DNA from 4 places in the Afipia sp. GW822-FHT03D08 genome. Region 3 is predicted to be linked to each of the others. Evidence: predicted binding sites of a transcription regulator. Region 3 holds the regulator's gene; each other region holds the start of a gene.
The links. The regulator PhoB, encoded in region 3, activates phosphate uptake and scavenging genes when phosphate is short. The targets are predictions, from matches to a motif close to TGTCATNNANCTGTCAT.
Positions count from the first base shown of each region.

Region 1: a site for PhoB is predicted at 2,345-2,361, ahead of AC1RM7_RS13620 (alkaline phosphatase). Genes of this name have one in related genera too.
Region 2: a site for PhoB is predicted at 5,120-5,136, ahead of AC1RM7_RS01225 (DUF47 domain-containing protein). Genes of this name have one in related genera too.
Region 4: a site for PhoB is predicted at 1,858-1,874, ahead of AC1RM7_RS14640 (DUF2794 domain-containing protein). Genes of this name have one in related genera too.

Region 1 is NZ_JBXANK010000001.1:2,753,975-2,762,012, reverse strand. It holds gene AC1RM7_RS13630 (phosphatase PAP2 family protein) at 1-682, shown strand, start outside; gene argG (argininosuccinate synthase) at 938-2,275, shown strand; gene AC1RM7_RS13620 (alkaline phosphatase) at 2,415-4,172, shown strand; gene AC1RM7_RS13615 (OmpA family protein) at 4,237-6,195, opposite strand; gene AC1RM7_RS13610 (hypothetical protein) at 6,445-6,657, opposite strand; gene AC1RM7_RS13605 (pyridoxamine 5'-phosphate oxidase family protein) at 6,654-7,133, opposite strand; gene AC1RM7_RS13600 (MAPEG family protein) at 7,292-7,669, shown strand; gene AC1RM7_RS13595 (FkbM family methyltransferase) at 7,753-8,038, opposite strand, start outside.
Region 2 is NZ_JBXANK010000001.1:261,831-269,868, forward strand. It holds gene AC1RM7_RS01200 (ABC transporter ATP-binding protein) at 1-576, shown strand, start outside; gene AC1RM7_RS01205 (ABC transporter substrate-binding protein) at 605-1,834, shown strand; gene AC1RM7_RS01210 (ABC transporter substrate-binding protein) at 1,921-3,117, shown strand; gene AC1RM7_RS01215 (branched-chain amino acid ABC transporter permease) at 3,196-4,059, shown strand; gene AC1RM7_RS01220 (branched-chain amino acid ABC transporter permease) at 4,061-5,026, shown strand; gene AC1RM7_RS01225 (DUF47 domain-containing protein) at 5,163-5,807, shown strand; gene AC1RM7_RS01230 (inorganic phosphate transporter) at 5,823-6,833, shown strand; gene sugE (quaternary ammonium compound efflux SMR transporter SugE) at 6,975-7,289, opposite strand; gene AC1RM7_RS01240 (peptide chain release factor 3) at 7,447-8,038, shown strand, end outside.
Region 3 is NZ_JBXANK010000002.1:584,514-592,551, forward strand. It holds gene AC1RM7_RS17685 (FAD-binding oxidoreductase) at 1-1,016, opposite strand, end outside; gene AC1RM7_RS17690 (LacI family DNA-binding transcriptional regulator) at 1,162-2,175, opposite strand; gene arsC (arsenate reductase (glutaredoxin)) at 2,325-2,729, shown strand; gene phoB (phosphate regulon transcriptional regulator PhoB) at 2,793-3,503, opposite strand; gene phoU (phosphate signaling complex protein PhoU) at 3,531-4,247, opposite strand; gene pstB (phosphate ABC transporter ATP-binding protein PstB) at 4,274-5,101, opposite strand; gene pstA (phosphate ABC transporter permease PstA) at 5,098-5,943, opposite strand; gene pstC (phosphate ABC transporter permease subunit PstC) at 5,947-6,945, opposite strand; gene pstS (phosphate ABC transporter substrate-binding protein PstS) at 7,056-8,038, opposite strand, start outside.
Region 4 is NZ_JBXANK010000001.1:2,951,046-2,959,083, reverse strand. It holds gene AC1RM7_RS14650 (Bax inhibitor-1/YccA family protein) at 31-822, shown strand; gene AC1RM7_RS14645 (GNAT family N-acetyltransferase) at 948-1,478, shown strand; gene AC1RM7_RS14640 (DUF2794 domain-containing protein) at 1,479-1,847, opposite strand; gene AC1RM7_RS14635 (DUF1223 domain-containing protein) at 2,238-3,008, opposite strand; gene acnA (aconitate hydratase AcnA) at 3,135-5,855, opposite strand; gene ccmA (heme ABC exporter ATP-binding protein CcmA) at 6,096-6,698, shown strand; gene ccmB (heme exporter protein CcmB) at 6,695-7,363, shown strand; gene AC1RM7_RS14615 (heme ABC transporter permease) at 7,458-8,038, shown strand, end outside.

The sequences.
Region 1 (8,038 bases), on a different contig from region 3:
GGCCGCGATCGCCCGCGACGGCGCGATGTGGATTGCGTGGGGTCTGGTGATGCCCGCGCTGGTGTCGCTGGTCGTCAAGCTGATCCGTCCGGTGAAGCCGCTGATGATCTCCGGCCGCGCCATGGTGTTTCTGATCGTGACGATGTTGCTCTCGGCGATCGTGCTGTCGAACATCGTGTTCAAGGGCTACTGGGGCCGTCCGCGTCCGGTGGTGGTGACGGAGTTCAACGGGCCGCTTGAATTCAAGGCGTGGTGGGACCCGCGCGGTGCATGCCCGAAGAACTGTTCGTTCTTCTCCGGTGAGGGCGCGACTGCATTCTGGACCTATGCGCCCGCCGCGCTGACGCCGCCGCAGTGGCGTCCGCTGGCCTATGTCGCGGCCACTGCGTTCGGTGTGTTCACCGGCGGTCTTCGCATGTCCTTTGGCGGCCACTTTCTGACCGACGTGCTGTTCTCCGGCACGGTTTCGTTCATCGTGATCTGGCTGGCTTATGCCTTCATCTACCGCTGGCCGTCGACGCGGCTGACCGACTACGGCATCGACGCGTGGCTGACGCGCTTCGCATGGCCGGGCTATCGCTGGCGGCAGAAGCGCCTCGGCCGCGACGTCGGCGAGACCCCGCGCATCAGGCCGGGTGCGGAGACCGCTGCGGACGGCGGAGCGCCTGTTCTGCGGCCCTAGCGGAGCGTCAGAGGCCGGTCAAGCGTGATGCTCCCTGAGTGTCATTGCCGGGCTTGACCCGGCAATCCATCTTTTTGAATAAGTTCACGTTTTGATGGATCACCGGGTCAAGCCCGGTGATGACGATTGTGTTTGTTGAGGCCCTGTGCCTCATCTTCCCATCGTCCGCCAATCTTTCTATAGAAAGCCGGTCTGGTGAGGCTTGCCAGCCGTGCATCCAAACCGCCCAAATGAAATCTCCCGAAGGGAAGTCCCATGAGTACGATTCTGAAAAACCTTCCCAAGGGGGAAAATGTCGGCATCGCTTTCTCCGGCGGGCTCGATACCAGCGCCGCGCTGCTCTGGATGAAGCAGAAGGGCGCGCGCGTCTTCGCCTACACCGCCAATCTGGGCCAGCCGGACGAGGCCGACTACGACGAGATCCCGCGCAAGGCGATGGAGTTCGGCGCCGAGAAAGCGCGCCTCGTCGATTGCCGCACGCAACTGGTTCACGAAGGCATCGCCGCGATTCAATCGGGTGCGTTCCACGTCTCGACCGGCGGCATCGCGTATTTCAACACCACGCCGCTCGGCCGTGCCGTCACCGGCACGATGCTCGTCTCCGCGATGAAGGAAGACGGCGTCAACATCTGGGGCGACGGCTCGACCTACAAGGGCAACGATATCGAGCGGTTCTACCGCTACGGACTGCTGACCAATCCGGACCTCAAGATCTACAAGCCATGGCTCGACCAGCAGTTCATCGACGAACTGGGCGGGCGGGCGGAAATGTCGGCCTTCATGAAGGCCGCCGGCTTCGCCTACAAGATGAGCGCGGAGAAGGCGTACTCGACCGACAGCAATCTGCTCGGTGCGACGCACGAGGCCAAGGATCTCGAACATCTCGACAGCGGCATCACAATCGTCAATCCGATCATGGGCGTTCCGTTCTGGCGGGACGACTGCGCGGTCCAGGCGGAGAAAGTTTCGGTGCGCTTTGTGGAAGGCCAGCCGGTGGCGTTGAACGGCAAGACGTTCACTGACGCTGTCGCGCTGTTCTATGAGGCCAATGCCATCGGCGGGCGTCATGGTCTCGGCATGAGCGACCAGATCGAGAACCGCATCATCGAGGCGAAGAGCCGCGGCATCTACGAGGCGCCGGGCATGGCGCTGCTCCACATCGCCTATGAGCGTCTCGTCACCGGCATCCACAACGAAGACACCATCGAGCAATACCGGATCAGCGGCATGCGGCTTGGCCGGTTGCTGTATCAGGGGCGGTGGTTCGATTCGCAGGCCCTGATGCTGCGCGAAACCGCGCAGCGCTGGGTGGCGCGCGCGATCACCGGCGAGGTGACGCTCGAACTGCGCCGCGGCAACGACTACTCGATCCTGAACACCGAAAGTCCGAACCTCACCTATGCGCCGGAACGGCTCAGCATGGAGAAGGTCGAGGATGCGGCGTTCACGCCGGGCGACCGCATCGGCCAGTTGACCATGCGCAACCTCGATATTTCCGACACGCGCCGCAAGCTCGATCTCTACACCAGGACCGGCCTGCTCTCGGCCGGCGAGGGCTCGAATATTCCGAAGCTCGACAGCGACAAGAGCTGAGACGCAGCTCATCTGCATGAATTTTGCGAGGGCGGGCCGTTCGGTCCGCCTTTTCATTTTGCCGCACCCTGTAGTCAAGCCGTCATCTTGCGCTCATAATTTCCGCGCTCGCGCGCCCGACCCTCACGTGGACATCGTTATGAGACATCTGATTATCGCGGCTGTCGCCGCAGTGGCCTGCAACACCGGCGCAATCGCGCAAACGATCTATCCGATCAACCGCGCGGACATCCTGTCGGGTGCGCGGTTCGATCTGAAGGTGGAGTTCGCCGCGAAAGTGGATCAGGACAAGGTGCGCGTCACCATCAACGGTCAGGATGCGGCGGCGGCGCTCAAGGCTTCGCCCAATTTTATCGAGCGCGAAGACAACAAGGACCAGTCGGCGCTGGTGCTGCGCGGCGCAACGCTGGATACGCCTGGCGCGTACACCGTGGTTGCGAGCGATGGCGTCAATTCCCGCACCGTGACCTGGAATGTGTTCGGCACCGGCGCGCGCAAGGCGAAGAACGTGATCCTCTTTATCGGCGACGGCCTGTCGCCGGCGCATCGCGTGGCTGCACGGTTGCTGGCGAAGGGCATCTCGCAGGGCAAGAGCCTCGGCAAGCTCGCCATGGACGACATGCCGCAGATGGCGCTGGTGGCGACGGCAGGCTCGGACTCGATCATCACAGACTCGGCCAATGCGGCCAGCGCATTCGCCACCGGTCACAAGGCGGTGGTCAATGCCATGGGTGTCTATGCCGACCGGACAGCTAGTCCGTTCGACGATCCGCGTGTGGAAACCATCACCAGCCTCGCGCGGCGCAAGCTCGATCTGGCCATCGGCATCGTCACCAACACCGAAGTCGAGGATGCGACCCCCGCTGCGATGGTCGCGCACACGCGCCGCCGCAACACCTATAACGACATTGTCGAACAGTTCTTTGCGGCAGGTCCTGACGTGCTGATGGGCGGCGGGCTTGCGAATTTCCTGCCGAAGGGCGCTCCGGGTTCGAAGCGCGCGGACGAGACCGACTATGTCGCAAGATTCAAGGAGGCCGGCTACGCCTATGCGGCGACCGCCACCGAACTCGCCGCGGCGGCGAACAACGCCGATACGCGCAAGCTGCTCGGCCTGTTTGCGCTGGGCAACATGGACGGCGTGCTGGATCGCAAATTCCTCAAGGGCGGCGGCGTTGCGAAATCGCCGGACCAGCCCGACCTGACGCAGCAGATGCAGGCCGCGCTCGATATCCTGTCGAAGAACGGCAACGGCTTCTTCCTGATGGTGGAGTCCGGGCTGATCGACAAGTATGCCCACGCGCTCGATTTCGATCGCGCGGTCTACGACACGATCATGCTCGACAATGCGGTGCGGCTTGCACGCGAGTGGTCGGCGAAGCGCGGCGACGACACGCTGATCCTCGTGGTTGCCGACCACAATCATCCCAATGCGCTGGTCGGCACCATCAACGACGACATGTCCACGCTGCCGAACGCGCCGCTGCGCGAGCGGGTCGGCGTCTACGACAAGGCGGGCTTCCCGAACTATCCCGCGCCGGATGCGGAGGGTTATCCGGCGCGGATCGATGTCAGCCGGCGTCTGGCGATCTTCTCCGCCAGCCTGCCCGATCACTACGAGACGTTGCGCCCGAAGCTCGATCATCCCAACGAGCCGACCGTGAAGGGCGACGAGGCCAATACGTTCAAGGCCAACGACAAGCACAAGGAGTTGCCCGGCGCGATGCTGCGCCTCGGCAATCTTCCGGCGATGATGGGCGCCAGCGTTCACTCCGGCGAGGACGTCATTCTCACAGCGACGGGTCCGGGCAGCGAGCGTGTGCGCGGCTCGATGGACAACACCGAGGTCTTTCGCGTGATTGCCGATGCGCTGGGGCTTGGGCAACCGAAACAGTAAACATGCACCACAAACAAAAACGGCCGGGATTTCTCCCGGCCGTTTTCATTTTCAGATCCCTGTCTCAGCGGCCGCCCGGTCCGACGCCCGGAGGAGGCGCCGGCAGCGAGGCCTGACCGCCATTGAGCAGCGGCGTGATGTTGCGGATGGTGACGCGGCGGTTGCGCCGCTCCGGTCCGTCCGTCGGCACCTTCAGGTACTGCTCGCCGTAGCCCTGCGACGTGAGGTTTTCCGCAGGCACGTTGAACTGCTGGGTCAGCAGTGTGGCCGCCGATTCAGCGCGGCGATCCGACAGCGACAGGTTGTCAACATCGCTTCCGACCGCGTCGGTATGTCCTTCGATCAGGAACACCGTCTGCGGATTGCGCTGGATCGCGCGGTTGATGCCGTCGGCGATGGCCTGCAGCTTCGCAGCCTGATCCGGCGGAATTTCCCACGACCCCGTCTCGAAGTTGATGCTGTCGACATCGATGCTCGGCATGCGCTGACGCACCGACGGGCTGTAGCGGATTTCATCGAGCGAGTACGGCCGTTCGATGCGCTCCACGGGAGGCGCTATCAGCGTGTCGTAGATCAGCTCGGGCGGCGCATCTTCCGCCTCGACGATGTAGCGGTTCTCCGGAATGCGAAGGACCGGCGGCGGCAGTGAGACGAAGTAGCCGCCGATGGCGCCGGCAACCACACCGGCGGCGAGGCCGGCGCCGAAGCCGGGTCCGCGCCGGTTGTCGATGATGATCACCTCGCGGCCGCGTTCGTCGCGGCGGATGCGCCTGAGCAACCTGCCGTCGCGGTCGTTGACCGTGATGATCTGCGTGCCGTCGGGCCGCACCACGACGGTGCGGGTATCGTTGCCGTCACGTGTCACGCGCACATCGCGCGCGCCGTAGCGGAAACGATCGACGTCGTTGTGACGGACGAAGGACTGTCCGTTCGGATCCTGAACGATGACGCGTCCCGGCTCGCGGATGATGGTGCGTCCGCCTTCCGTGGTCTGCTGACGCTGGCTGCGGAAGTCATCGATACGTCCGACCGGACGCGTGCCCGGCTGCTGGACCGGAATCGGCGTGGCCTGAACCGCGGGGGCCGGCGGCAGCGGTGCGGCAACGGGGGCCGTCGCCGGTGCTGTAGGCGTGCCGGGGGGAAGACCCGGAGGCGGGCCCTGACGCTGGCCGCGGCGATCACCGAAGCCCGGTTGTCCCGGCGCTGGCGGTGTCGCGCCGGGCGCTGCTCCCGGCGCCGCAGGAGGCGTTGCACCCGGAGTTGTCGGAGGCGTCGCTCCTGGAGCCGGAGGAGTCGTTGCACCCGGCGGGGTCGCAGGCGTTGGCGCAGCGCCATTTGGTGCAGGCGGACGCGCGCCGTCAGGACGCGGTGGTGTCACATCACGCACGCCAGGCGCGACCGGAGGCGCACCCGGTGGACGCTGTTGCGCGGGCGCGGCCGATGGCGCACCGGCCGGCGGTGTTGCTCCGCCCGAAGGTGCGGCGCCTGGAGCTGGCGGCGGAGGTGTTGCCGGGCGTGCAGCGGGAGGAGCTGCCGGTGCAGGTGGTGGTGTCGGAGCGGCCTTCGGAGCTGCTGCTGGTGGAGCAGGTGGCGGTGGCGGAGGTGCCTTGGGCGCAGCAGCCGGTGGCTGCGGAGGCGCAGCCTTGGGTGCAGCCGGAGGAGGAGGCGGCGGTGGAGCTGCTTTCGGAGGTGCGGGTGGTGGAGGCGGAGCTGCCTTCGGTGGAGCGGGCGGCGGCGGAGGCGCAGCGCGCGGCGGTGCCGGCGGCGGAGGAGGAGCGGCTCGTGGCGGAGCGGGTGGCGGAGGCGGTGCAGCCCTCGGCGGGGCAGGCGGCGGTGCCGGTGCAGCTTTTGGAGGCGCGGGCGGAGCTGCCTTCGGCGGAGCCTTCGGTGCGTTCGGATCGGCCGGCGCGGGTGCGGCTTGTGCGATGACGATCGACGACGTCTCGGCATGAGCCGGGATGTGCGAAAGCTGAATCGCAGCGATCGCTGTTGTCGTCATCAGAATAAGTCGAATGTTCTTCATGAGGCCTCTGGGGTGTGAAGAAAGTGAAGCAGCGATGAAGCTGCCGCCCGTCGCAACGAAGTGAGTAACGAACAGTGATGAGTGATTAGGCGGTAATGTGGCGAAGCCAGAACGCTTGGAACTATTTCACATCGCACGGCGAATCGGCTCGCCGAGAATGAATGGACGTTAAGATACGCTTCGAATCTATCGCTGCAAAATGCGGATCTGCCAAGCACAGTTGCGCTGCACCACAAGCTGTGCCGCAGATCATCGCTGCGGCGTTTTCACCGGCGCCTCGTCCGGCGCGTCGGGAGGAAGCTCGCGCGGCGCATCCGGCTCGACCGGATCATGCATCGGCGGCGGGACTTCGGGGCGCGGATTGCCGGGCGGACTTTCCACCGGCGGCTCGGTGGGCATCCCCGGCGTCGCGGGCGGAATCTCCTGCGGCTCGCCGGGGATCTGAGAAAATCGTTTTGTCACATTGCGACCTTGCGGTTTTCGCCGATGTCGGGACGGCTGCCTGTCGCGGCGGCGACCGCCATCTTGATCGAACTGATCACCTTGCCGGGCGTATCCCAGTATTCGGCCTCCGTCGGGACGACTTTCAGCACGCAGACATTCGGATCGTCAGGGGAATCCCACCACGCTTTCGCCCACGCGCTCCATAACTCCTTGATCTTGGCGCGATCGCTGGAGACCGAAGCTTCACCTGAAATGGATACATACTTGTGGTCGCTGGCGTCGGCGAAGGCGAGGCACACGGTCGGGAATTTCCTGATGTCCTCGTCCTTGTGGTGACGTTTGTCCGCCAGAAAATAGAACGCGTTCTCGTCGCGCGCGATATGCGCGCTCATCGGACGCGCATGCGGGTTTCTGCCGTCCCATGTCGCCAGCATGGCAACCGAAATTTTCTCCGCAAGATCCCATACGCGGGCCGTGTCGTCTGTCGCTGCCATTCCTGAAACTCCCTGACTCGCAAGCTGTTCAGCGGAGGCAACGAACGGAGCAAAGCTATGTTCCGTTGCGGACAATGCGACGACAGCGGGTTCCCGCGTATTGACAGCGAGCGGTGAAGCCACGGAGATAGAGGGAACAGATATTCGGGGGACTTTCGATGCCGCTCGCCTATTGGTGCATTCTGATCGCCGCGCTGATGCCGTATGCGCTGGGCAAATACGCCAGGTTCGGGGTCGAGAGCGACAACCGCTATCCGCGCGAGGACTACGACAATCTGCCGCCGAAGAAGCGGCGGGCCTATGCCGCGCATCAGAATGCGCTCGAAACGTTTCCGTTCTTCGCGGTCTCGGTGGTGATTGCGCTGACCATGGGCGCGCCGGTCTATACCGTGAATGTGCTCGCGGTGCTCTATATCGTGCTGCGGATCGCACACGCGCTGCTGTACATCTTCAACAAGCCCACCGCGCGCTCGATGGTATTCGCCGTCGCGATGGCGGTCAGTGTCGCGATCTTCGTGTTGCCCGCGTTCAAATAGGAAGCGAAGCCATCCGTGCTTTGAAACAGCAGTAACGGGATTGCTTCGCCGCAAGCGCTCCTCGCAATGAGGTGTGATTGTGGCTATTGCTTCCGCACCAGCAGCGTATTGCTGCGCGTCTTGCCGGCGATGCCATAGCCGAGGCCGGTCATGTCCTTGATGCAGTCGTGCAGCCAGTCCTTGTGCTCGAGATGTTCGATGGCGACCGCGCGCGGCCAGAGCGACTCGGGCGCCTCGCGGAAGAACGGCGTCAGCACACGGTCTTCATAGCCTTCCACGTCGATCTTGAGCGCGTCGACATGCGTGACACCGGCGTCACGCAGGATCGTCAGCAGCCGATGCGCCGGCACGGTGATGCCGCCGGTGGTG
Region 2 (8,038 bases), on a different contig from region 3:
AAGACGTCGACGCTCAAGTCGATCATGGGCATCATCGGCAAGCGCACCGGCTCGGTGGCGTTCGAAGGCGCCGAACTGATCAAGCTGCCGTCCGAAAAGATCGCGCGTCTTGGCGTCGCGTTCTGTCCCGAGGAGCGCGGCATTTTCGCGAGCCTGGACGTCAAGGAAAACCTGATGCTGCCGCCGACCATCCGCAGCGGCGGTATGACGCTCGATCAGATTTTCGAACTGTTCCCCAATCTCAAGGAACGTCTCGGCAGCCAGGGCACGAAACTGTCCGGCGGCGAGCAGCAGATGCTGGCGATCGCGCGCATCCTGCGCACGGGCGCACGGTTCCTGATGCTGGACGAGCCGACCGAAGGCCTCGCTCCGGTCATCATCCAGCAGATCGGGCACATGATCAAACGCCTGAAGGCGGAAGGGTTCACCATCCTTCTGGTCGAACAGAATTTCCGTTTCGCCTCGACGGTTGCCGATCGCTACTACATCGTCGAGCACGGCAAGATCATCGACGCGTTCGCCAACTCCGAACTCCAGGCCAACATGGACAAGCTGCACACCTATCTGGGTGTCTAAATCGCCGAAAGGCGGGAGGAAGATAATAATGAAATCACGTTTGACCGCACTGATGTTGAGTTCGGCGCTTGTTCTCTCGGGCGCTGGAATGGCAGGAGCGCAAGAAAAGCTCGATAAGAACGTCAAGATCGGAGTTCTGACCGACATGAGCGGTCTTTATTCCGATATTTCCGGTGCGGGTGCCGTCCTCGCCACTCAGATGGCCGTCGAGGATTCCGGGCTGCGTGAGAAGGGCTGGAAAATCGATGTCATCAGTGCCGATCACCAGCTCAAGCCGGATGTGACCGCAGCCATTGCACGGCAGTGGGCGGACGTAGAGAACGTTGACGCTTATGTCGACGTAGTCGCGTCCAGCACCGCGCTCGCGCTCAATCCGATCGCCGTCGAGAAAAATCGCGTCCACCTGAATTCAGGCGCCGCGACGTCCGCGCTGACCGGTAAGTCGTGCACGCCGAACACCGTTCACTGGGCATACGATACTTACGAAGTCGCCAACGGCACCGGCAAGGCGGTGACCAAGGCTGGCGGCGATACCTGGTTCTTCATCACGGCGGACTACGCGTTCGGTGTCGCGCTGGAAGGCGACACCCGCGCGGTCGTTGAAAAGAACGGCGGCAAGGTACTGGGCGGCGTCAAGCATCCGTTGAATTCGTCGGACTTCTCGTCGTTCCTGCTTCAGGCGCAATCGTCGAAGGCCAAGATCATCGGCCTCGCCAACGCCGGCGGCGACACGACAAACGCCGTCAAGCAGGCGGCGGAATTCGGCATCGTGCAGGGTGGCCAGAAGCTGGCATCGCTGCTGCTGTTCATCACCGACGTGCATTCGCTCGGTCTGAAGGTCGCAAACGGTCTGCAGCTGACCGAAAGCTTCTACTGGGACACCAACGACGGTACGCGCAACTTCAGCAAGCGCTTCGCCGCGCGCATGAAGAACGGTGCGATGCCTTCAATGGTGCAGGCAGGCGACTATGCTTCTACCCTGCATTATCTGAAGGCGCTGGAGGCGCTCGGCGGCAATCCGCACGATGGAATGAAGGCTGTCGCCAAGATGAAGGAATTGCCGACGGACGATCCGCTGTTCGGCAAGGGGGTGGTCCGCGCTGACGGCCGCAAGATTCATCCAGCCTACCTTTTCGAGGTCAAGAAGCCCGAAGAGTCAAAGGGGCCATGGGACTACTATAAGCTCGTGACGACAATCCCTGCCGAAGAGGCGTTCCGGCCTCTGTCGGAAAGTGACTGCCCGCTTGTGAAGAAATAGCACTGCGGTTCGTTCGATCGAAAAAGTACAACTCAAAAATGACGAACAATCTTGGAGGACACGTGAAAACATCAGTCAAGGCACTCATGCTGAGCACGGCACTGATGCTCGGTGCCGCAAGCGGCGCTCTTGCGCAGGACAAGACGGTCAAGATCGGCAACCTGACCGACATGTCGGGCCTCTATTCCGACCTCGGCGGCGTAGGCTCGACGCTGGCCGCACAGATGGCTGTCGAAGACTCGGGTCTGGCTGCGAAGGGCTGGAAGATCGACGTCATCGCTGCCGATCACCAGAACAAGCCGGACGTCGGTTCGACCACCGCCCGGCAGTGGATCGACGTTGAGAAGGTCGACGTGATCGTCGACGTTCTGAACTCGGGCGTTGCGCTCGCCGTCAACAACGTCGTGAAGGAAAAGAATTCGATCCTGCTCGACTCCGGTGCAGGTACCTCGGATCTGACCAACGCTCAGTGCACACCGAACACCGTTCACTGGGCTTACGACACCTACATGCTGGCCAACAGCACCGGCACCGCGCTGGCAAAGGCCGGGGGCGATACCTGGTTCTTCCTCACCGCCGACTACGCGTTTGGCGCGGCGCTCGAGCGTGACACCACCGCCGCCGTGACCAAGGCTGGCGGCAAAATCCTCGGCAGCGTCAAGCATCCGCTGAACTCGTCGGACTTCTCCTCGTTCCTGCTGCAGGCACAGGCATCGAAGGCCAAGATCATCGGGCTGGCGAATGCGGGCGGCGACACCACCAACGCCATCAAGCAGGCTGCGGAATTCGGAATCGTGAAGGGTGGCCAGAAGCTGGCCGGCCTTCTGATGTTCATACCCGACGTCCACTCGCTCGGACTTCCGGTGGCGCAGGGCCTGAACTTCACCGAGACCTTCTACTGGGACATGAACGACAGCACCCGCGCATTCTCCAAGCGGTTCTCGGAACGTACGAAGAACAAGAGCATGCCGTCCATGGTGCATGCCGGCGTCTATGCGTCCCTGATCCATTACTTCAAGGCGCTCGAAGCCCTCGGCAACAATCCGCATGACGGCGCCAAGGTCGTCGCCAAGATGAAGGAACTGCCGACCGACGATCCGCTGTTCGGCAAGGGCTCGATCCAGCCGAACGGCCGTAAGATCCATCCGGCCTATCTCTTCGAAGTGAAGACCCCGGCGGAATCGAAGGGCCCATGGGACTACTACAAGCTGGTTGGCACCACGCCGGCGGATCAGGCGTTCCGTCCGCTTTCGGAAAGCACTTGCCCGTTGCTGAAGAAGTAATCGCGATCGCCTGGCGGCCACGCGCCGCCGGGCATCCTCTCGCAAGACTGTCTATCTGACCGCGAAAGAACCGATACGATGCAAGCTCTCTACGCCCAGCTTCTGGTTGGACTGATCAACGGCTCGTTTTACGCGCTGCTGAGTCTTGGGCTGGCCGTGATCTTCGGGATGCTCAACATCATCAATTTCGCGCATGGCGCGCTGTACATGATGGGTGCGTTCGTCGCGTACTTCCTCCTCAATCTTTTCGGGATCGGTTACTGGTGGGCGCTGATCCTGGCGCCGGTGATCGTGGGTGGGTTCGGCATCCTGCTCGAGCGCACGATGCTGCAATGGCTGACAGGCCTCGACCATCTGTACGGGTTGCTGCTGACCTTCGGCCTGGCGCTGATCATCCAGGGCGTGTTCCAGAACTATTTCGGATCGTCCGGACTGCCTTACGCCATTCCCGACCTGCTCAAGGGCGGTGTCAATCTCGGCTTCATGTACCTGCCGATCTATCGCGGCTGGGTCGTCATCTTCTCGCTCGTTGTGTGTATTGCGACCTGGTATCTGATCGAGCGCACCCGGCTTGGCGCCTATCTGCGCGCCGCGACGGAGAATCCGACGCTGGTGCGCGCCTTCGGCATCAACGTGCCACGCATGATCACGCTGACCTATGGTCTCGGCGTCGGTCTCGCCGCGCTCGCCGGCGTGCTGTCGGCTCCGATCAATCAGGTGCGTCCGCTGATGGGCGCGGATCTCATCATCGTCGTGTTCGCCGTGGTGGTGATCGGCGGCATGGGGTCGATCATGGGCTCGATCATCACCGGCTTCGCGCTCGGCGTGATCGAAGGCCTGACCAAGTATTTCTATCCCGAGGCGTCCAACACCGTGGTCTTCGTGCTGATGGTGCTGGTGCTTCTCGTGAAGCCGACTGGACTGACGGGGCGGGCGAATTAACATGACAACGATTACAGACAACGCCGTTCCCGTGAAGGGCCGCACCAGCGACGAAATGATCGCATTCGTCATCATGACGTTGCTGCTGGCCGTTGTGCCGCTGACGGGGCTGTATCCGTATTTTGTGATGCAGGCGCTGTGCTTTGCGCTGTTCGCCTGCGCCTTCAACCTGCTGATCGGCTACGGCGGGCTGTTGTCGTTCGGTCACGCGATGTTCCTCGGCACAGCCGGTTATGTGACCGCGCATGCGCTGAAGGTGTGGGGCGTCTCGCCCGAGATCGGGATTATCCTCGGTGTGGTGGCATCGGCGGCGCTCAGCGTCGTGACAGGACTGATCGCGATCCGCCGGCAGGGCATCTATTTTGCGATGATTACGCTGGCGCTGTCGCAACTCCTGTTCTTCATCTATCTGCAGACCCCGTTCACCCACGGCGAAGACGGCATCCAGGGCATTCCGCAGGGCATGATGTTCGGCGTGTTCGATCTGTCCAAGCCGACCACGCTTTATTATGTGGTGCTGGCGATTTTCCTGCTCGGCTTCCTCGTGATCTACCGGGCCATCAACTCGCCGTTCGGCGAGGTGCTCAAGTCGATTCGCGAGAACGAACAGCGCGCGATCTCGCTGGGCTACAAGACCGACCAGTACAAGCTGCTGGCGTTCATCCTGTCCGGTACGCTGGCGGGTTTGGCCGGCGCGGTGAAGGTGTTCGTGGCGCAGAACGCGTCGCTGACCGACGTGCACTGGACCATGTCCGGCGAAGTCGTGCTGATGACCCTGGTCGGCGGCCTCGGCACGGTGTTCGGGCCGGTGGTGGGGGCGTTCGTCATCATCGCCATGCAGCAGTATCTGGCCGGGTTCGGGCAGTGGGTCACCGTGATTCAGGGCGCGATCTTCGTGATCTGCGTGCTGACCTTCCGCCGCGGCGTCGTCGGCGAAATCGCCCATTATTTCAAGCGATCGCTCTAAACGTCCGATTTCGCGGGGCTTTTGCTTCGATAAATCAGTGGATGACCGGCGTTTAGACGCCGGGCAGACGCCTGTTGGTCTGCGAAACGGTTTATGACAGATATGTGACAAGTTCTGTCGTGCCGGAGAAAGATCAATGCTGGGCTGGTTTCGTAAGCTGCTCCCTCGGGAGGAGAGATTCTTCGACCTGTTTGCCCGGCACTCCCAGGCCGTCGTGCAAGGCGCCGAGGCGCTGGAGGGAATGATGCGCGGCGGGGAGGAGACCCCGGTCTACTGCCAGCGCGTCAACCAGTTCGAGAACGACGCCGACCAGATCACGCGGGAAGTCCTGACCGCCGTCCGCCGCACCTTCATCACCCCGTTCGATCGCGGTGACATCAAGAACCTGATCACGGCGATGGACGATGCCATCGACCAGATGCAGCAGACCGCCAAGGCGGTGATGCTGTTCGAGGTCCGCACCTTTGAGCCTCCGATGCGCGAGATCGGCGCCATCCTCGTGCAGTGCGCGAATCTCGTCGGCAAGGCCGTGCCGCTGATGCAGGCGATGGGAGCGAACGTCACCACGCTGACCGCTTTGACCGAGGAAATCACGCGGCTTGAAGGCCGGGTCGACGATCTGAACGACATCGGCCTCAAGGAACTGTTCCTCCAGCACCGCGACGGCAACACGATGGACTTCGTGGTCGGTGCTGAAATCTACAAGCATCTGGAAAAGGTCGCCGACCGCTTCGACGACGTCGCGAACGAGATCAACAGCATCGTGATCGAACAAGTTTAAGGTCAGGACCTCGTCGTGGATGCATCGCTTGCTTTCCCCATCCTGGTCGGATTGATCGCCGTCGCGCTGCTGTTCGATTTTCTCAACGGTCTGCACGACGCCGCCAACTCCATCGCCACGATTGTTTCGACCCGCGTGCTGCGGCCGCAATACGCCGTGGCGTGGGCGGCATTCTTCAACTTCATCGCGTTCGCGGTGTTCGGCCTGCATGTGGCGCAGACCATCGGCACCGGAATCATCCATCCCGAGGTGATCGACGCGCATGTGATCTTTGCCGCGCTGATCGGCGCCATCGTGTGGAATCTGGTGACGTGGGGCCTCGGCATGCCGTCCAGCAGTTCGCATGCGCTGATCGGCGGACTGCTCGGTGCGGGCTTGGCCAAGGCAGGGACTTCGGTCATGGTCTGGAGCGGTTTGTCAAAAACGCTGCTTGCGATTGTGCTCTCGCCGCTGGTCGGATTTTTGCTCGCCCTGTTGCTGACGGCGATTGTGTCATGGGCCGCGGTGCGTTCGACGCCTTTCGCGGTCGATCGCGCGTTCCGTATCTTGCAGTTCGCGTCGGCCTCGCTGTATTCCCTCGGCCATGGCGGCAACGACGCGCAGAAGACCATGGGCATCATTGCGGTGCTGCTGTACTCGCAGGGCTATCTCGGCGGGGAATTCAGCGTGCCGTTCTGGGTGGTCATCGCGTGTCAGGCGGCGATGGCGCTCGGCACGCTCATGGGCGGCTGGCGCATCGTGCGGACCATGGGCCTGCGCATCACCAAGCTGACGCCGATGCAGGGGTTCTGCGCCGAGACGGGCGGGGCGGCGACCTTGTTCGCCGCGACGTTCCTGGGCGTCCCGGTTTCTACCACCCACACCATCACTGGCGCGATTGTCGGCGTTGGCGCGGCGCGGCGTGTGTCGGCGGTGCGCTGGAATGTGGCGAGTTCGATCGTCTGGGCCTGGATCTTCACGATCCCGGCGGCGGCATTGGTATCCGCGATGACGTACTACGCGACGACACTGGTGGGATGGAAGTAGGACTGGTGAAGTCATCGTTCGAGGCTCGCGCGCTACGCGCTGCTCGCACCTCAGGATGACGTTTCCCAATTCTAATAGATAAGCCGCCACCCTGAGGTGCGCGCCCTTGCGCGCCTCGAAGGGCGACGGCTTATCATCCGCTCAGGCCACGACCTTGAGGCCGACGATTCCGGCGACGATCAGCCCGATGCAGGCGATGCGCATCGTGGTTGCGGGATCACCCAGCAGCCAGATGCCGAGGATGGCGGTTCCGACCGAGCCGATGCCGGTCCAGACCGCATAGGCGGTTCCGACGGGCAGTGTCTTCAGCGACAGGCCGAGCAGGAGCACGCTGGCAATCATGCTGACAATGGTGAGCACCGACGGCATCAGCCGCGTGAAACCGTCGGTGTATTTCAGGCCGATGGCCCAGCCGATCTCCAGCAAACCCGCAACGAACAACATGGTCCATGCCATGGTGAAATACCTCCATAACAGGGCCGTCCCTGCGGATATGTGAGTGAATCGAGGTCGTCCTCGCGGCCCGAACATGGCTTAGCGGCAAAGAAGATGCAAGTGCATCTACTTCAAATACCCTTGATCCTGCCGCGTTTCTTTGCCACACGCTCGCATCATGTCCGACACCGCCATTGCCGCCGAGTCTGCCTCGCTGACGCCGCTTGCCGAAGAAGTGGCGCGCCGGCGCACATTCGCGATCATTTCGCATCCTGACGCCGGCAAGACCACGCTGACCGAAAAGCTGCTGCTGTTCGGCGGCGCTATCAATCTCGCGGGACAGGTCAAGGCCAAAGGCGAGCGGCGCAACACCCGCTCGGACTGGATGAAGATCGAGCGCGACCGTGGCATTTCCGTCGTGACGTCGGTGATGACCTTCGAATTCCAGGGCCATGTTTTCAATCTGCTCGATACGCCGGGCCACGAGGACTTCTCGGAAGATACCTACCGCACGCTGACCGCGGTCGATTCCGCCGTCATGGTGATCGACGCGGCGAAGGGCATCGAGGCGCGCACGCTGAAGCTGATCGAGGTTTGCCGGCTCCGCGACATTCCGATCATCACATTCGTCAACAAAATGGATCGCGAGAGCCGCGACACGTTCGATCTTCTCGACGAGATCGAGAAGACGCTGGCGCTCGATACGACGCCGATGACCTGGCCGGTCGGCCGCGGCCGCGATTTCATCGGCACCTATGACATCTCGACCG
Region 3 (8,038 bases):
CGGTTTTCCTTCCAATGGTGGAACGGAGCATCAGGTCCGATTTCGCCGCCAAGTTCCTTGGCGATCGCCAGCGCCATATCCTGCTCGACTGTGACCAGCGGCTCGCTGCCACTGAACATCATCATGGCCAGATAGGGCTTGGTCTTGAACAATGCGATGTCCTTAGTACGCTCATCGCTCTCAACCCTATCGTAAAGACGCACGACGGCCGGGCGCAGTTCTGCTTGCATAATGAGCCGCGCGCAGTCCCAAGCCGCCTGCTGCGTCGGAAACGCCAGCACAACACCGCGCTCGATCTCAGGCTTTTTCCAGATTCGCAGCGTGGCCTCCGTAATAATGCCGAAGGCACCTTCACCGCCGATCATCAGATCTCGGATTGACGGACCGACCGAGCGCCGCGCAACCGGGCGCACTTCAAGCGGCGTGCCGTCCGGCAGCACGGCTTTCAATCCGGCAACGATGTCCTCGATCTTTCCATAACGGCTGCTGGCCTGTCCTCCGCCACGGCAGGCGAGCCAGCCGCCGACGGTGGAAATCTCGATCGACTGCGGTAAATGACCGCACGTGTATCCGGCTTCATTGAGCTGACGCTCGAACTCGGCGCCGTTCATGCCCGCCTGCACGGTCACGACTGCATCGGTCGGGTTGATCGAAACGATTTTATCGAGCCGGCGCGTGTCCAGCATGATCTCGCCGCCGAGCGGAATCGCGCCGCCCAGAACACCCGAGCCGTTGCCATAGGGAATGATCGGAGTATTCCGCGCCCTGGCAAGCTGAACGACGCGAATAATCTCATCCTCGTTCGCTGGACGCACAACGAGACGTGGCACCGCTCCGGCAAGAGTGCCGGCGCGCTCGCGGAAAACAGCGAATGGCAGGCGATCGCGCGCATAGCCGAGGCGCTGATCGAATGATGCTAGAACGTTGTCATTACCGACGATTGCCCCAAAAGCAGAGACGAGGCTTTCATCGACACGATCGGTTTCGCGCACGGCGGCGATGGTGGTTGCAGTCATGACAGCCCCTTTTCAGAGGCCAAATTCGCCACGCTCACTCGGCGCACTCCCCTGATCGCATTATATTTTCTCGTGATTGAACAAATGGCTTGCACAATCGTTTGTTCAAACGTCTTACAAACGGCCCCTGCGGTCAAGTTAAAATTTAGCGCGGGGCTGGGCCTGTGGAAGCGCGGATGACGAGACCGTCTGGCGCGAGAGGCGCGACAGGTTGCGGCGTACCGCCGTTCAAAAGATCGATCAGAAGATCGGAAGCAATTTCACCCATCAACTCCGTAGGCATCTTCACCGACGTCAATTGCGGATAAAGCATTGTGGCAACCGGCGCATCGTGCAGGCCCATCACCGATATGTCGCGTGGAATTTGCAGACCCGCTTCATGCAACAGAGCCATCGCACCCGCCGCGGTGACCAGCGTGGCGCCAAGAACAGCCGTCGGCTTCAGTGCAAGAAGACTGCGCATCGCATCCGCTCCGCCCTCCGCCGTGTATCCAGCAACGGCGACCAGCTTCGGATCGAACGGAATACCGTGCCGCTTCAATCCGTCGCGATATCCGGCCAGTCGTTCGCCGGCGTTGAACCCGCCGGGACGGCCCGCAAGATGTGCGATCCGCTTGTGACCCATCTGCGCCAAATGATCGACGGCAATTGCCGCAGCGGCGCGGCTGTCGAGCACGACACAATAAGGGCTGCCCGACAGTTGCCGGTTGAGCAGCACGAATGGCGTATGGGTCGATTCAAGCTCTTCGCGCAACAGGGCGTCATCGTCGAGGCTCGCAACCAGCAGCCCGTCGGCGCGGTTGCCGTGAGACAGACGGTGATAGACGGCGTCGGTCGCGCCCGACTCCCGGTGCGCAATCAGCAACGAATAGCCATGCCGTGCGGAGGATTTTTCGGCACCGCGAATGGCAGACGCAAACACCGGGTTATCGAGTTGCGGAACGATGAGACCGAGCGTCCGGCTGCGTGACGTTCGCAAACCCTGCGCGAGCGTATTTGGTGAATAATCCAGACTACGAGCGCTTTCGAGAATCCGCTCTCGCGTCTCTGGACGAATGCGCTGGCTCTCCTCGCCGCGCAGCACCCGTGAAGCGGTGGATACGTCGACCCCCGCCATACGTGCAACATCGGCTAGCCTCGGCCTCATCGATTCCTGCATCCCAAACGACGTTAGCGCGGCGAGCGTAGACTTGGAGGCTCTATAAAACAAGCAAGCGCAAGGCCCGGACTCGACGCATTCCGGCCGTCAACGTACAAGGCTTGAGCGGTCGAAAACCGGATTGGCCTGGTTAAAAGACGGATGCAGCCATGAACGTCACCATCTATCACAACCCGGATTGCGGAACGTCCCGCAACACGCTGGCAATGATCCGGCAAAGCGGCATCGAGCCCACAATTATCGAGTATCTGAAGCAGCCGCCCACCCGCTCAGAACTGATCGAGCTCATTGCGGCGATGGGAGTTTCTGTGCACTCGCTTTTGCGCGAGAAGGGCACACCCTATGCCGAGCTTGGGCTCGGCGATCCGAAATGGACAGATGATGATCTGATCGATCAGATGCTCGCACACCCAATCCTGATCAATCGGCCGATCGTCGTGACACCTAAGGGCGTCAAGCTGTGCCGGCCCTCGGAGGCTGTGCTTGACGTTCTGCCAAATCCGCACATAGGCAGGTTCGTCAAGGAAGACGGCGACGTCGTCAACCCTGTGTGAGGCACGTCGCTGCCGATGACCAACACCCTGCTTATGCGAGGTGAAGGTCAGGCAACTTGCGACTCAGTTTTGCGAATCAGCCTTGGCGAAGCGATCGTCAAGCGCGTAGCCCGCGCCACGAACCGTGCGGATCGGATCCGACTCGCGCCCAAGATTCAGCAGCTTCCTGAGACGGCCGATGTGTACGTCCACCGTGCGCTCGTCGATATAGATGTCACGGCCCCACACGCCATCGAGCAGCTGCTCGCGGCTGAACACACGCCCCGGGTGTTCCAGGAAGAACTCCAGAAGCCGGTATTCGGTCGGGCCCAAGTCGATCGGGCGGCCAGAACGGGCAACGCGCCGCCGGTCACGATCTAGTTCGATGTCGCCAAAGGCGAGAACGGTCGCGAGGCGTTCGGGACTTGCGCGCCGCAGCAGACCCTTCACACGCGCCAGCAGTTCCGGCACCGAGAACGGTTTGACGATATAGTCGTCCGCTCCGGTCGCAAGGCCCCTCACCCTTTCGCTTTCCTCGCCGCGCGCGGTCAGCATGATAATCGGAATCTGCTTGGTCTCGGGTCGTGCACGCAACCGGCGGCAAAGCTCGATCCCGGACAGGCCTGGAAGCATCCAGTCGAGCACGATGAGATCGGGAACATGTTCCTTGAGCCGGGTGTCCGCATCGTCGCCGCGGGCAACCGTCTCGACGTCGTAGCCCTCGGCATCCAGGTTGTAGCGAAGCAGCGTGGTCAACGCCTCTTCGTCCTCGACCACAAGAATTCGGGCGCTCATTTCAAGTCCTTTAGTTCGTCTTACAAATTAACTGCCTGACGCGGCCGTTGCAAAGTTCGTCATGTCGCCCTTCGGGCGCTGATCGAGCATCTGCTGGCCTTCGATCATGTAGAAAACCGTCTCGGCGATGTTGGTCGCATGGTCGCCGATCCGTTCAATATTCTTGGCGCAGAACATCAAGTGAATACAGAAACCGATATTGCGCGGGTCTTCCATCATATAGGTCAGAAGCTCGCGGAACAGGGACGTGCAGATTGCATCGACCTCTTCGTCGCCCTTCCAGACGGTCATCGCGGCAGGCAGATCGTGCGCCGCATATGCATCGAGCACCGACTTGACTTGCGACTGAACGAGGTCGGTCATGTGTTCAAGGCCACGGATCAGCTTCAGCGGATGGAAATCGCTGTCGAGCGCTGCGACGCGCTTGCCGATGTTCTTCGACAGGTCGCCGATGCGCTCCAGATCGGTGGCAACGCGCATCGAACTGACGATTTCACGCAGATCGACCGCCATCGGCTGGCGGCGAGCGATCGTCAGCACCGCGCGTTCCTCGATCAAGTGCTGCAGTTTATCGATCTCGAGGTCGGCCGCGACAACGCGCTTGCCCAGCGCGACGTCGCGCCGGATCAACGCATCGACGGAATCGACGATCTGCCGTTCTGCCAGTCCGCCCATCTCGGCCACGAGCCGGTTGAGTTCCTGAAGGTCGTCGTCGAACGCTTTGGCGGTATGATCTGAAGCCATGATATGTTTTCTCCCGCGAATGCGCGTCAGCCGAAGCGGCCGGTGATGTAATCTTGTGTGCGCCGGTCGGTCGGCGAAGTGAATATCTTGTTGGTATCGTCGAACTCGACCAGCTCACCAAGATACATGAACGCTGTCTTGTCAGACACACGCGCCGCCTGCTGCATATTATGCGTCACGATGGCGATCGTGTAGTCCTCCTTGAGTTCCTGGATCAGTTCTTCGACCTTGGCGGTCGAGATCGGATCGAGCGCCGAGCAAGGTTCGTCGAACAGGATGACCTCAGGACGGACGGCGACAGTGCGTGCGATGCACAGGCGCTGCTGCTGGCCGCCGGACAGACTGAGGCCGCTGGCGTTCAGCTTGTCCTTGACCTCGTTCCAGAGCGCGCCGCCCTTCAACGCGGCCTCGACGCGGCCGTCCATTTCGGACTTCGAAATCTTTTCATAGAGCCGGATACCGAACGCGATATTCTCATAGATCGTCATCGGGAACGGGGTCGGCTTCTGGAACACCATACCGATCCTGGCGCGCAGCAAATTCAGGTCCAGTTTCGGATCGAGAATATTGGTCGAGTCCAGCATCAACTGGCCGACCGCTCGCTGACCGGGATAAAGGTCATACATGCGATTGAAGATGCGCAGCAATGTCGACTTGCCACAGCCTGACGGACCGATGAAGGCGGTCACGCGGTTCTCGCCGAGAACAAGATTGATGCTCTTCAGGGCGTGGTGCTCGCCATAATAGAAATTCAGATCTCGCGCGGTCACCTTGGGCCGCGCATCAAGCCGGCCAATACCACCCGGTACGGGGCTGCGGGAAAGATCTACGCTGACAGAAAGCTGCTCGTTCATTTCGATGTCCTCTCGGCGCCGAGAATGCGCGCGCCAATGTTAAGGGCAAGTACGGTCAAGGTGATAAGCAAAGCCCCGGTCCATGCGAGCTGTTTCCAGTAGTCGTAGGGGCTTTGGACGAAGTTGTTGATGGTGACCGGCAGGTTCGCCATCGTCTTGGTCAGATCGAGACTGAAGAACTGGTTGCTTAGCGCGGTGAACAGCAGCGGGGCGGTTTCGCCAGCAACGCGTGCCGTCGCCAGCAGGACGCCGGTGATGAGGCCGGCGCGCGCAGCGCGATAAGCGATACGCTTAATGACGAGCGAACGCGGAAGACCGAGTGCAGATGCTGCTTCACGCAGCGGATTGGGCACGAGACCAAGCATGTCTTCGGTGGTGCGCACCACGACCGGGATCACGATCACCGCAAGCGCCAGCGTGCCGGCCAGCGCCGAGAAGCCGCCCATCGGTACAACGACCGCACCATACACGAACAAACCAATGATGATCGATGGCGCGCTCAACAGGATGTCGTTGATGAAGCGGATCACCGAGGTCAGGCGGTCGTGTTTGCCGTATTCGGCGAGATAAGTGCCGGCGAACAATCCGATCGGCGCGCCGATGCCGACGCCAAGCACCGTCATGATGATCGAGCCGACGATGGCGTTCAGCAATCCGCCGTCGGTGGATCCGGGCGGCGGCGTATTCTCGGTGAAGACACCGAGATGCAGGCCAGCAAAGCCGTTGTAGAACAGTGTGAACAGGATCAGCGCGAGCCAGGTCACGCCGAAAACAGCTGCGCCAAGGCACAAGAACCGGATGACGATGTCCCAGCGGCGGCGAGAGGCATAGATCGGGTTCATGACTTAGTTCCCCGCCTTCTTTTCAAGACGCATCAGCATCAGCCGCGCTGCTGCGAGCACGAAGAACGTCAGCACGAACAACAGCAAGCCAAGCAGAATGAGACCGGACTGATGCAGACCGTCGCTTTCGGCAAATTCGCTGGCGATGGCCGCTGAAATTGTCGTGCCCGGAGCAAAGACCGATGAGGATATCCGGAACGAGTTTCCGATAATGAATGTCACCGCCATCGTCTCGCCGAGCGCGCGGCCGAGTGCGAGCATGATGCCGCCGATCACGCCGACCTTGGTATAAGGGATCACGACGTTGCGGACGACTTCCCAGGTGGTGCAGCCGACACCATAGGCCGCCTCCTTCAGCACTGGCGGCACCGTCTTGAACACGTCGACGGAAATCGCGGTGATGAAGGGCAGCACCATGATGGCCAGAATCAGCGCGGCATTGAACAGGCTGAGGTAGGACGGCGGCCCCGCGAAAATCGTGCCGAGGACGGGCACACCGTCAAACAGCCGGATCATGAAAGGCTGGAATGAGTTTGCCAGGAATGGGCCAAGTACGAAGAAGCCCCACATGCCGTAGATGATCGACGGAATGCCTGCGAGCAGTTCGACGGCGATGCCGATCGGACGGCGCAGCCACTGCGGGCAAAGCTCGGTCAGGAAGATCGCGATACCGATACCGACCGGGATGGCGATAATCATCGCGATCACCGAGGTTATCAGCGTGCCGTAGATCGGGCCAAGCGCGCCCAGAACCGGAGGATCAGCGGACGGCGCCCAGCGCTGCGTCCAGAGGAATGCAAACCCGTATTCCTTCATCGCGGGCCATGCGCCTGCGATCAGCGATAGAATAATGCCACCGAGAATAAGCAAGACGGCGATCGCGCAGACCCTGGTGGTCCAGTAGAATGCCTTGTCGCCGAACTTGAATGCGCTCAGAGCTTTTGCGCGATCGTAAGGTCCGGCTGCTTCCATTGAGGTGCTCTGAACCGCCATCTCTGCCACGCTAGTCCCCTGTCCCATTCACTTACATAGTTGCCGGCCGCACACGTCGTTACGCCAGCGGTAGTCCAAGAAAACGGAGGAGAGGCAAGCCTCTCCTCCGGAACATTTGCTTAGCTCTTGATGTCAGCCGACCAGGTCTTTTCAATCAGCTTGACCACCGGCTCAGGCATCGGGATGTAGTCGAGCTCTTCAGCCATCTTGGCGCCCTTCTCGAACGACCACTTGAAGAACTTGATCGCTTCCGCAGAGGCAGCCTTGTCGACCGGGGTCTTGTGCATCAGGATGAAGGTTGCGGCGGTGATCGGCCACGAAGCTTCGCCCGGCTGGTCGGTCAGGATCACGTAGTAGCCCGGAGCCTTGGCCCAATCAGCATTGGAAGCCGCCGCCTGGAACGCAGCAACGGTCGGCTGAACGGTCTTGCCGGCTTTGTTGATCATCGCAGTGTAGGTCAGCTTGTTCTGCTTGGCATAGGCATACTCGACATAACCGATCGAGTTCTTGGTCTGGCCGACGTTGCCGGCTACGCCTTCGTTGCCCTTGGCGCCGACGCCGGTGGGCCATTCAACAGCGGTCCCCTGACCAACCTTGGCCTTCCACTCAGGGCTGGCCTTGGACAGATAGTCGGTGAAGTTGAAGGTCGTTCCCGAACCGTCCGAACGGCGCACCACGGTGATGGCATCGGTCGGCAGCGTCAGCTTCGGGTTCAGCTTGGCGATTGCGGGGTCGTTCCACTTGGTGACCTTGCCGAGATAGATGTCGCCCAGCAGTTCGCCGGAGAGCACCAGTTCGCCCGGCTTGATGCCTTCGAGGTTCACGACAGGCACGATCGCGCCCATCACCATCGGCCACTGAATGAGGCCATCCTTCTCAAGCTGTTCAGCCTTGAGAGGCGCGTCGGTCGCGCCGAAGGTCACGGTCTTGGCCTGAATCTGCTTGATTCCGGCGCCGGAACCGATCGACTGGTAGTTCAGACCGTTGCCGGTCTCTTTCTTGTAAGCGTCAGCCCACTTCGAGTAGACGGGGAACGGGAACGTCGCACCCGCGCCGGTGATGTCGGCAGCAAAGGCCGAGGTCGATGCGGCGACAAGGCCGG
Region 4 (8,038 bases), on a different contig from region 3:
CTTTCGCCAGACAACCACGGGGTTTCGACCATGTCGGACTTGGACCGCAACTATACGTCACCTTTCGGCCGGGCCGCCGGGCGCGTTGACGCCGCGACCGTCGATGCCGGTCTGCGCTCGTACATGCTTAAGATCTACAACTACATGGCGATCGGCCTGGCCATCACTGGCCTTGCCGCTCTCGGCGTGTACATGGGCGCCGTCACGCCCGACGCTTCTGCAGCCGCGGGCCGGATCGGCAAGCAGTACCTGACGTCATTCGGCGTCGCGATGTTTGTCAGCCCGTTAAAGTGGGTGTTCATCCTCGCGCCGCTCGTGATGGTGTTCGCCATTTCGTTCGGCATCAACCGCCTGAAGCCCGCAACCGCTCAGCTTCTGTTCTGGGTATTCGCGGCGCTGATGGGCATCTCGCTGTCGTCGATCTTCCTGGTCTACACGCACACCTCGATCGTGCGGGTGTTCTTCATCACGGCTGCCTCGTTTGGTGCGCTGAGCCTCTACGGCTACACCACCAAACGTGACCTGACCGGGATGGGATCGTTCCTGATGATGGGCCTGTTCGGCATCATCCTCGCCAGCCTGGTGAACCTGTTCATCGCTAGCACGATGTTGCAGTTCATCGTCTCGGTGATCGGCGTGCTGGTGTTCGCCGGCCTCACCGCCTGGGACACCCAGCGCCTGAAGAACGATTACATCTACGGCTACGCCAGCCAGGGTGGCGACGTGGCGGAGCGCGCGGCAATCACCGGCGCACTGTCGCTCTACCTTAACTTCATCAACCTGTTCACGCTGCTGCTGCAGCTCCTTGGACAGCGCGACTAGATCTGATCGTGGCTGATCAGTGAACTCTTGAAAGCCCCGGCCAAAAGCCGGGGCTTTTGTTTTGCGGTCCTTCGCTGATAGGACTGCGGGGCTTCACCGCTCCGGCACCATTCTCTGCGATCGACATGCCCCAGCTTCATATCCGGCCCGCTGCCGTCACCGACCTCCCCGCGATCACGGCGATCTATCGTCATGCGGTTCTCCGCGGCACCGCGACTTTCGAACTCGACCCGCCCGATCTTGCCGAAATGACACGACGCTACGAAGCACTGGCGGCGGCCGGCTTCCCGTATCTGGTGGCGGTCATGGAAGACATCGTCGTCGGCTATGCCTATGCCGGACCCTACCGGCCCCGTCCGGCCTATCGGTTCACAGTCGAAAACTCCGTGTATCTCGATCCTGCGGCGCAGGGACGGCGCATCGGCACGCGGCTGATGCAGGACCTGATTGCCGCGTGCGAAGATCGCGGCTACCGGCAGATGATCGCCGTAATCGGTGATTCCGCCAACGCCGCCTCGATTGGCGTCCATGCCCGCGCCGGATTCGAAATGATCGGCACGCACCCCAGCGTCGGGTTCAAGTTCGGCCGCTGGCTCGACACGGTGATGATGCAGCGCGCCCTGGGCGAGGGCGGCGAGACGACGCCAAAAGATTAATCAAACCAGCGCGAGCTTGCGATCGATCACCAGCAGAACGCGATCAAGCTCATGGCCGCGGCGCAGAATCTGTCCGCTGGCGGCAATCACGCTGTACGCACCCTGCTTGCGGGCGAGCCGCGGGTCCTTTTCGATCCGGTAGATCGGGACCTCCGACGCGCGGCGAAAAATCGAAAACACCGCGCGGTCTTTCAGAAAATCAATCGCATAGTCGCGCCACTCACCGTCGGCGACCATGCGTCCGTAGAGATTCAGAATGCGATTAAGTTCGACGCGATTGAACGTTACGGTCTGGGGCGGGAGCGGCGCAGTGCTGCGCTCCAGCCCCCTGCTCTCGCTCGGATCGATATCGCCCGACATTGAACTCATCGGCGCCTCCTGTCACGCAGGTGACATGATCGCCCCGTCTGGCCACGCCTGCAAGTCTGATTTCAGGCGTATCCGCTGTCCGTTTCAGGAGCAAAGGCATCACGCGGACGTCAGGCAAAATCATAATGCCGCCCGAATTCGGCCCATCCCCCGCCGTGCTGGGCTGCGATCAAAAGGAAACTGCGTTGACCCGGTCCTTTCGGCACCGGATTCCTCAGCCCCCAGCCCCCCGGGGTCGTCAGGATCGGGTCTAACTCTTCGCAGTAAACTGGATCCCCAATCCTTCGGCCGGCGCAAGCTGGCCGTTTTTGTTTTGGCGATCTCGTTGAGAGACGACCGTGCAGCCGCGAGCAATCGCTGCCGGCAGCGCATCATCCAAAATTTTTTGAATCAGTTCAGCGACGTAAAGGCCGCACCAAGCATCGGGCCGGGCTTGTCGCGATTGCCGTCCTGAATATAGACCGCTGCGGCATCGACGCCATCGCGCGTGATGTTTTCGAGCGGTACGGACCAACTGCCCGCCTTGCCGTTCCAGTCACCGACCTTCAGCACGTTACGCACCACGTTGTGATACGTGATCTGCTGTCCGCGATTCTCACCGCGTGAGATGGTGATCGGAACCGCTTTCGACACGGCGCAAATCCAGATCTCGCCGCTCCTGCCGCTACCTTCCGCCACCGATACTTTGATCTGTCCGCCAGACTGCGTCATCGTCACAGGGACCGACATCACGCCGTCGTTGTTCTGCGTCCTCTTCGTGGCGTTCTCGATTGCCGCGCGATCGCTGCCAAGAACGTTTGTCGTGCCGTTGACGACGGCCTGTGGCGTGTAGACGCCGCGGTCGCCGCGTGCATGCGAGTAGGCTTTCTGACGCGCACTGAACCGCGAATCCGCCAGCGTGTCCTTCCAGCCGAGATAATCCCAATAATCGATCGGCAAACTGAGCGCGATCACAGAGGGATCCTGCGCCAGCTCACCGAGCACCTTGTCCGCGGGCGGACAAGACGAACATCCCTGAGAGGTGAAGAGTTCAACGACTGCGCGCGGATCTGCGCATACCGGTGTGATGACGGTAAAGATCGCGCAAACGCCCAGCGTGCGCGACAGCCGCGAGGCGATTGCACCGGCCCTTGTCGGTATCGAAACTGGCAAATCAGACATCCCGTCTGCCCCCACGATGCATGATGCCTCCTCACCAAGAAGGCGGCCCCTTGATAGGCCGCCCCCTGGTAGCTCGCTACTCACTTCGCGGTGAGGCTGTTCACGGATGCGTTTCCAGACCGCATGTTACGCGGCCAGATTGCGCAGCACGTACTGGAGAATGCCGCCATTCCGGTAGTATTCAAGCTCATCGAGCGTATCGATACGGCAAAGCAGCGACACTTGCTTCTGCGAGCCGTCCGAAGACACGATCTCCGCCGTTAACTTCTGACGCGGCTTGAGATCACCCTGAAGGCCGCGAATCGTGACCTTCTCGTCGCCCTTCAAACCGATCGACTGCCACGACTCGCCCTGCTCGAACGTCAGCGGGAGCACGCCCATACCGACGAGGTTCGAGCGATGGATGCGCTCGAAGCTCTGGGTGATCACGGCGCGCACGCCAAGCAGGCGCGTTCCCTTGGCGGCCCAGTCGCGCGACGAGCCGTTGCCGTATTCGGCGCCGGCGAACACCACGAGCGGCACCTGCTCGGCCTGATACTTCATCGCGGCATCGTAGATCGACATCTGCTCGCCGTCGGGCCAGTGCTTGGTCAGACCGCCTTCAGGAACGTTGCCGTCGGCGCCCTTCAACATGAAGTTCTTTATACGGATGTTGGCGAACGTGCCGCGCATCATCACTTCGTGGTTGCCGCGGCGCGTACCGTACTGGTTGAAGTCGGCGGGCCGCACCTGGTGCTCGGACAGATACTTGCCGGCGGGCGAGGTCAGCTTGATCGAACCGGCCGGAGAGATGTGGTCGGTGGTGATCTTGTCGCCGAACATCGCAAGGATGCGCGCATCGAGCACGTCCTTGATAGGCTCGGGCTTCATCTTCATGCCCTCGAAGTACGGCGGGTTCTGCACATAGGTCGAGCTCATGTTCCAGGCATAGGTGTCGCTGGTCACGGTCTTGATCTTGCGCCAGTTGGTGTCGCCCTTGAACACGTCGGCATACTTCTTCTTGAAGATCGTCGAAGTGACGTACTTCTTGATGAAGGCATTGATCTCCTTCGTGGTGGGCCAGATGTCTTTCAGATAAACGGGCTTGCCGTCCTTGCCGGTGCCGATCGGCTCGACATCGAGATTCTTCGTCACCGTGCCAGCCAGTGCATGGGCGACAACCAGCGGCGGCGAGGCGAGATAGTTCGCCTGCACGTCGGGCGAGACGCGGCCTTCGAAGTTGCGGTTACCCGAGAGCACGGCGGCGGCAACGATGCCGTTGTCGTTGATAGCCTTCGATATCTCTTCCGGCAGCGGGCCGGAATTGCCGATGCAGGTGGTGCAGCCGAAACCGACAAGGTTGAAGCCGACCTTGTCGAGATCCTTTTGCAGACCGGAATCCGCGAGATACCCGGCAACCACCTGGCTGCCCGGTGCAAGCGAGGTCTTCACCCATGGCTTCGCCTTGAGACCCTTTGCAGCGGCCTTACGGGCCAGAAGACCCGCAGCGATCAGCACGCTGGGGTTGGAGGTGTTGGTGCAGGAGGTGATAGCGGCAATCACCACATCGCCGTGGCCCAGATCTTCCTTGCGGCCCTCGACCGGGAAGCGCGCATTGTGATCCGTCGGCTTCTTGTATTCGTTGGTCAGTGCATCGTCGAAAAGGCTGGCAACCGTCGGCAGCGCGACACGGCCTTCCGGACGCTTCGGACCGGCAAGCGAGGGCACCACATCGGCGAGATTGAGAGTCAGAAGCTCGGTGAACACTGGATCCGGCGACTTCGATGTGCGGAACAGGCCCTGCGCCTTGGCATACTTTTCAACCAGCGCGACGCGCGCCGAAGCACGGCCCGAGGTCTTGAGATAATCGAGCGCGGCCTTGTCGACCGGGAAGAAGCCGCAGGTCGCGCCATATTCCGGCGCCATGTTCGCTATGGTGGCCTTGTCGGCAACCGAGAGATGATCGAGGCCGGCGCCGAAAAACTCGACGAACTTGCCGACCACGCCGAGCTTGCGCAGCATCTGGGTGACGGTGAGAACGAGGTCGGTCGCGGTGACACCTTCCTTAAGCTGGCCTTCGAGCTTGAAGCCGACCACATCCGGCAGCAGCATGGAGAGCGGCTGGCCGAGCATGCAGGCTTCGGCTTCAATGCCGCCGACGCCCCAGCCGAGAACCGCAAGACCGTTGACCATGGTGGTGTGCGAGTCGGTGCCGACCAGCGAATCCGGATAGGCAACTTCAAAGGTGGCGGTCTTCTTGCCGACGGTCATCTTCTCCTTCTTGGTCCAGACCGTCTGGGCCAGATATTCGAGATTGACCTGATGGCAGATGCCGGTGCCGGGCGGCACCACGGAGAAATTCGAGAACGCCTTCTGGCCCCACTTCAGGAATTCGTAACGTTCCTGGTTCTGCTTGTACTCTTCCGCGACGTTCTTGCCGAAAGCCTTGTTGTCACCGAAGAAGTTCACGATCACCGAGTGATCGATCACGAGATCGACGGGGACCAGCGGGTTGATCTTTTCCGCATCACCGCCGAGCGACTTCATTGCGTTGCGCATGGCGGCGAGATCGACCACCGCAGGCACGCCGGTGAAGTCCTGCATCAGCACGCGCGCGGGGCGGAATGCGATTTCGTGTTCGAGGGTCTTCTTGCTCGCCCACTTCGAGAACGCGACGATGTCCGCCTTGGTGACAGTGCGGCCGTCTTCGTTGCGCAGCATGTTCTCGAGCAGCACCTTCATCGAGTACGGCAGCTTCGAAATGCCCTTGAGGCCGTTCTTTTCAGCGGCAGGCAGGCTGTAATACACGTACGTCTTGGCGCCGACCTTGAGGGTTTTCTGGCACTTAAAGCTGTCGAGTGAGGGCATGTGAACGATCCCAGTTCAAAAAGTTAGAGACACCCGGCAAAAGGTATCGGGACACCGTCAAGAGCGAAGGAATCAGGGTTGAACCGTGCTGTTTCCGGCGGCTGATTGTGTGCTGCACCAAGTTCCGGTTTTATAGAATCTTTCCAGTCTGTCCACCACACCCGCTATGGATTGTCCGCTTCTCATGCCTGCCACGACTGGAACCGCAGCACCCTGTCACAAGCCATCGGTCAATCCGTTATGAGGCTTACAGGTCAGGGTCTGGAATGCGTCAGGGGCGGGCGAAGCATCTTTTCCGGTCTCGATTTTGAGGTTCCTGCGGGGCAGGCGCTGGCGGTGACCGGAATCAACGGAGCCGGCAAGTCGTCGCTGCTGCGGATCATCGCGGGGCTGCTTCCGGCCGCCGGCGGTGCGATGACGCTGGAGGGCGGCGAGGCAGAGCTGACGCTGCCCGAGCAGGCGCATTACCTCGGCCACCGCGACGCACTGAAGCCGTCTCTTACGGTGCTGGAAAATCTCGATTTCTGGCGGAATTTCCTCGGCGGCGAGGCCATCGACGGCACCGCCAGCCTCGAGGCCGTCGGCCTCGGCCATGCCGCCCATCTGCCGTCAGCATTTCTGTCGGCCGGACAGCGACGCCGCCTGTCGATTGCCCGGCTGATCGCGGTCAACCGCCCCGTCTGGCTGCTGGACGAGCCAACTTCCGCCCTCGACACCTCCGGTCAGGCCATGGTTGCCGATCTGATGGGCGCTCATTTGCGCAGCGGCGGAATCATTCTCGCCGCAACCCATGGACCGCTCGGCATTCCCACGCACGAATTGCGGATCGGCGGTGACGCGTGAGCGCTCTGGCTGCACTCGTTCGCCGTGACATCGCCGTTGCGCTGCGCGCCGGCGGCGGCGCGCTGATCGGCGTGCTGTTTTTCGTCTCGGTCGTGGTGGTGATACCGTTCGCCCTCGGCCCCGATCTGGCTTTGCTCAAGCGCATCGGCCCCGCCATTCTCTGGCTCGGCGCAATGCTGGCAAGCCTGCTGACACTGGATCGGCTGTTCACCGCCGATCAGGACGACGGGTCGCTCGATCTGATCGTGATGAGCCGCATACCGCTGGAATTGAGCTGCGCGGCGAAGGCGCTGGCGCATTGGCTGGCGGCCGGCGTGCCGCTGATCGTGGCGACGCCGATCATCGGCATCCTGCTCAATCTCGACGCCGACGCCACGTTCGCGGTCGCGCTGACACTCTTGGTCGGAACACCCGCGCTGACATTTACCGGCATGATCGGGGCTGCGCTGGCCGTGACCCTGCGGCGCGGCGGATTGCTGCTTGCGGTGGTGGTGTTGCCGCTGTCGATACCGGTGCTGATTTTCGGCGTCGCGGCCTCGAATGCGGCCATCGACAAACCTGGTGCATTCGGCACGCCGTTCTCGATCCTGTGCGCGCTGTCGCTGGTCAGCCTTGTGGTTGGCCCGTTCGCCGCCGCGGCCAGCCTGCGGCAGGGCCTCGACTGATGCGATATTGCGCCCGATCAACTCTCGCGGAACTGCGCTGCGGTAACACTTGCGCGCATTGCCTGCCGCGCTTGTCACGATTATCAGGAACGCCATGAGCCTCATCGACCTCGCCAATCCCACACGGTTCCTCGCATTGACCGAGCGCGTGCTGCCCTGGCTGGCCGCAGCGACCGCGATCCTGCTCGCAATAGGCCTTTATCAATCAGCCATGGCGCCTGACGATTACCAGCAGGGCGCGACGGTGAAGATCATGTTCATCCACGTGCCGAACGCGTGGCTGTCAATGTTCGTCTGGGGCGTCATGAGCGTGGCCGCGCTCGGCACACTGGTGTGGCGGCATCCGCTGGCGGATGTTGCAGCGAAGGCTGCCGCTCCGATTGGCGCAGCTTTTACATTTCTCGCGCTGGTCACCGGCTCGCTGTGGGGCCGTCCGATGTGGGGCACCTACTGGGAATGGGACGCGCGGCTCACTTCAGTATTGATCCTGTTCCTGATGTATCTCGGCATCATGGCGCTGTGGCGCGCGGTGGAAGATCCCTCGCGCGCGGCCCGCGCCGCCGCGATCCTCACGCTGGTCGGCGCGATCAATATTCCGATCATCAAGTTTTCGGTCGACTGGTGGAACACCTTGCATCAGGGCGCATCAGTGATCCGCGCAGGCGGTCCGAGCAT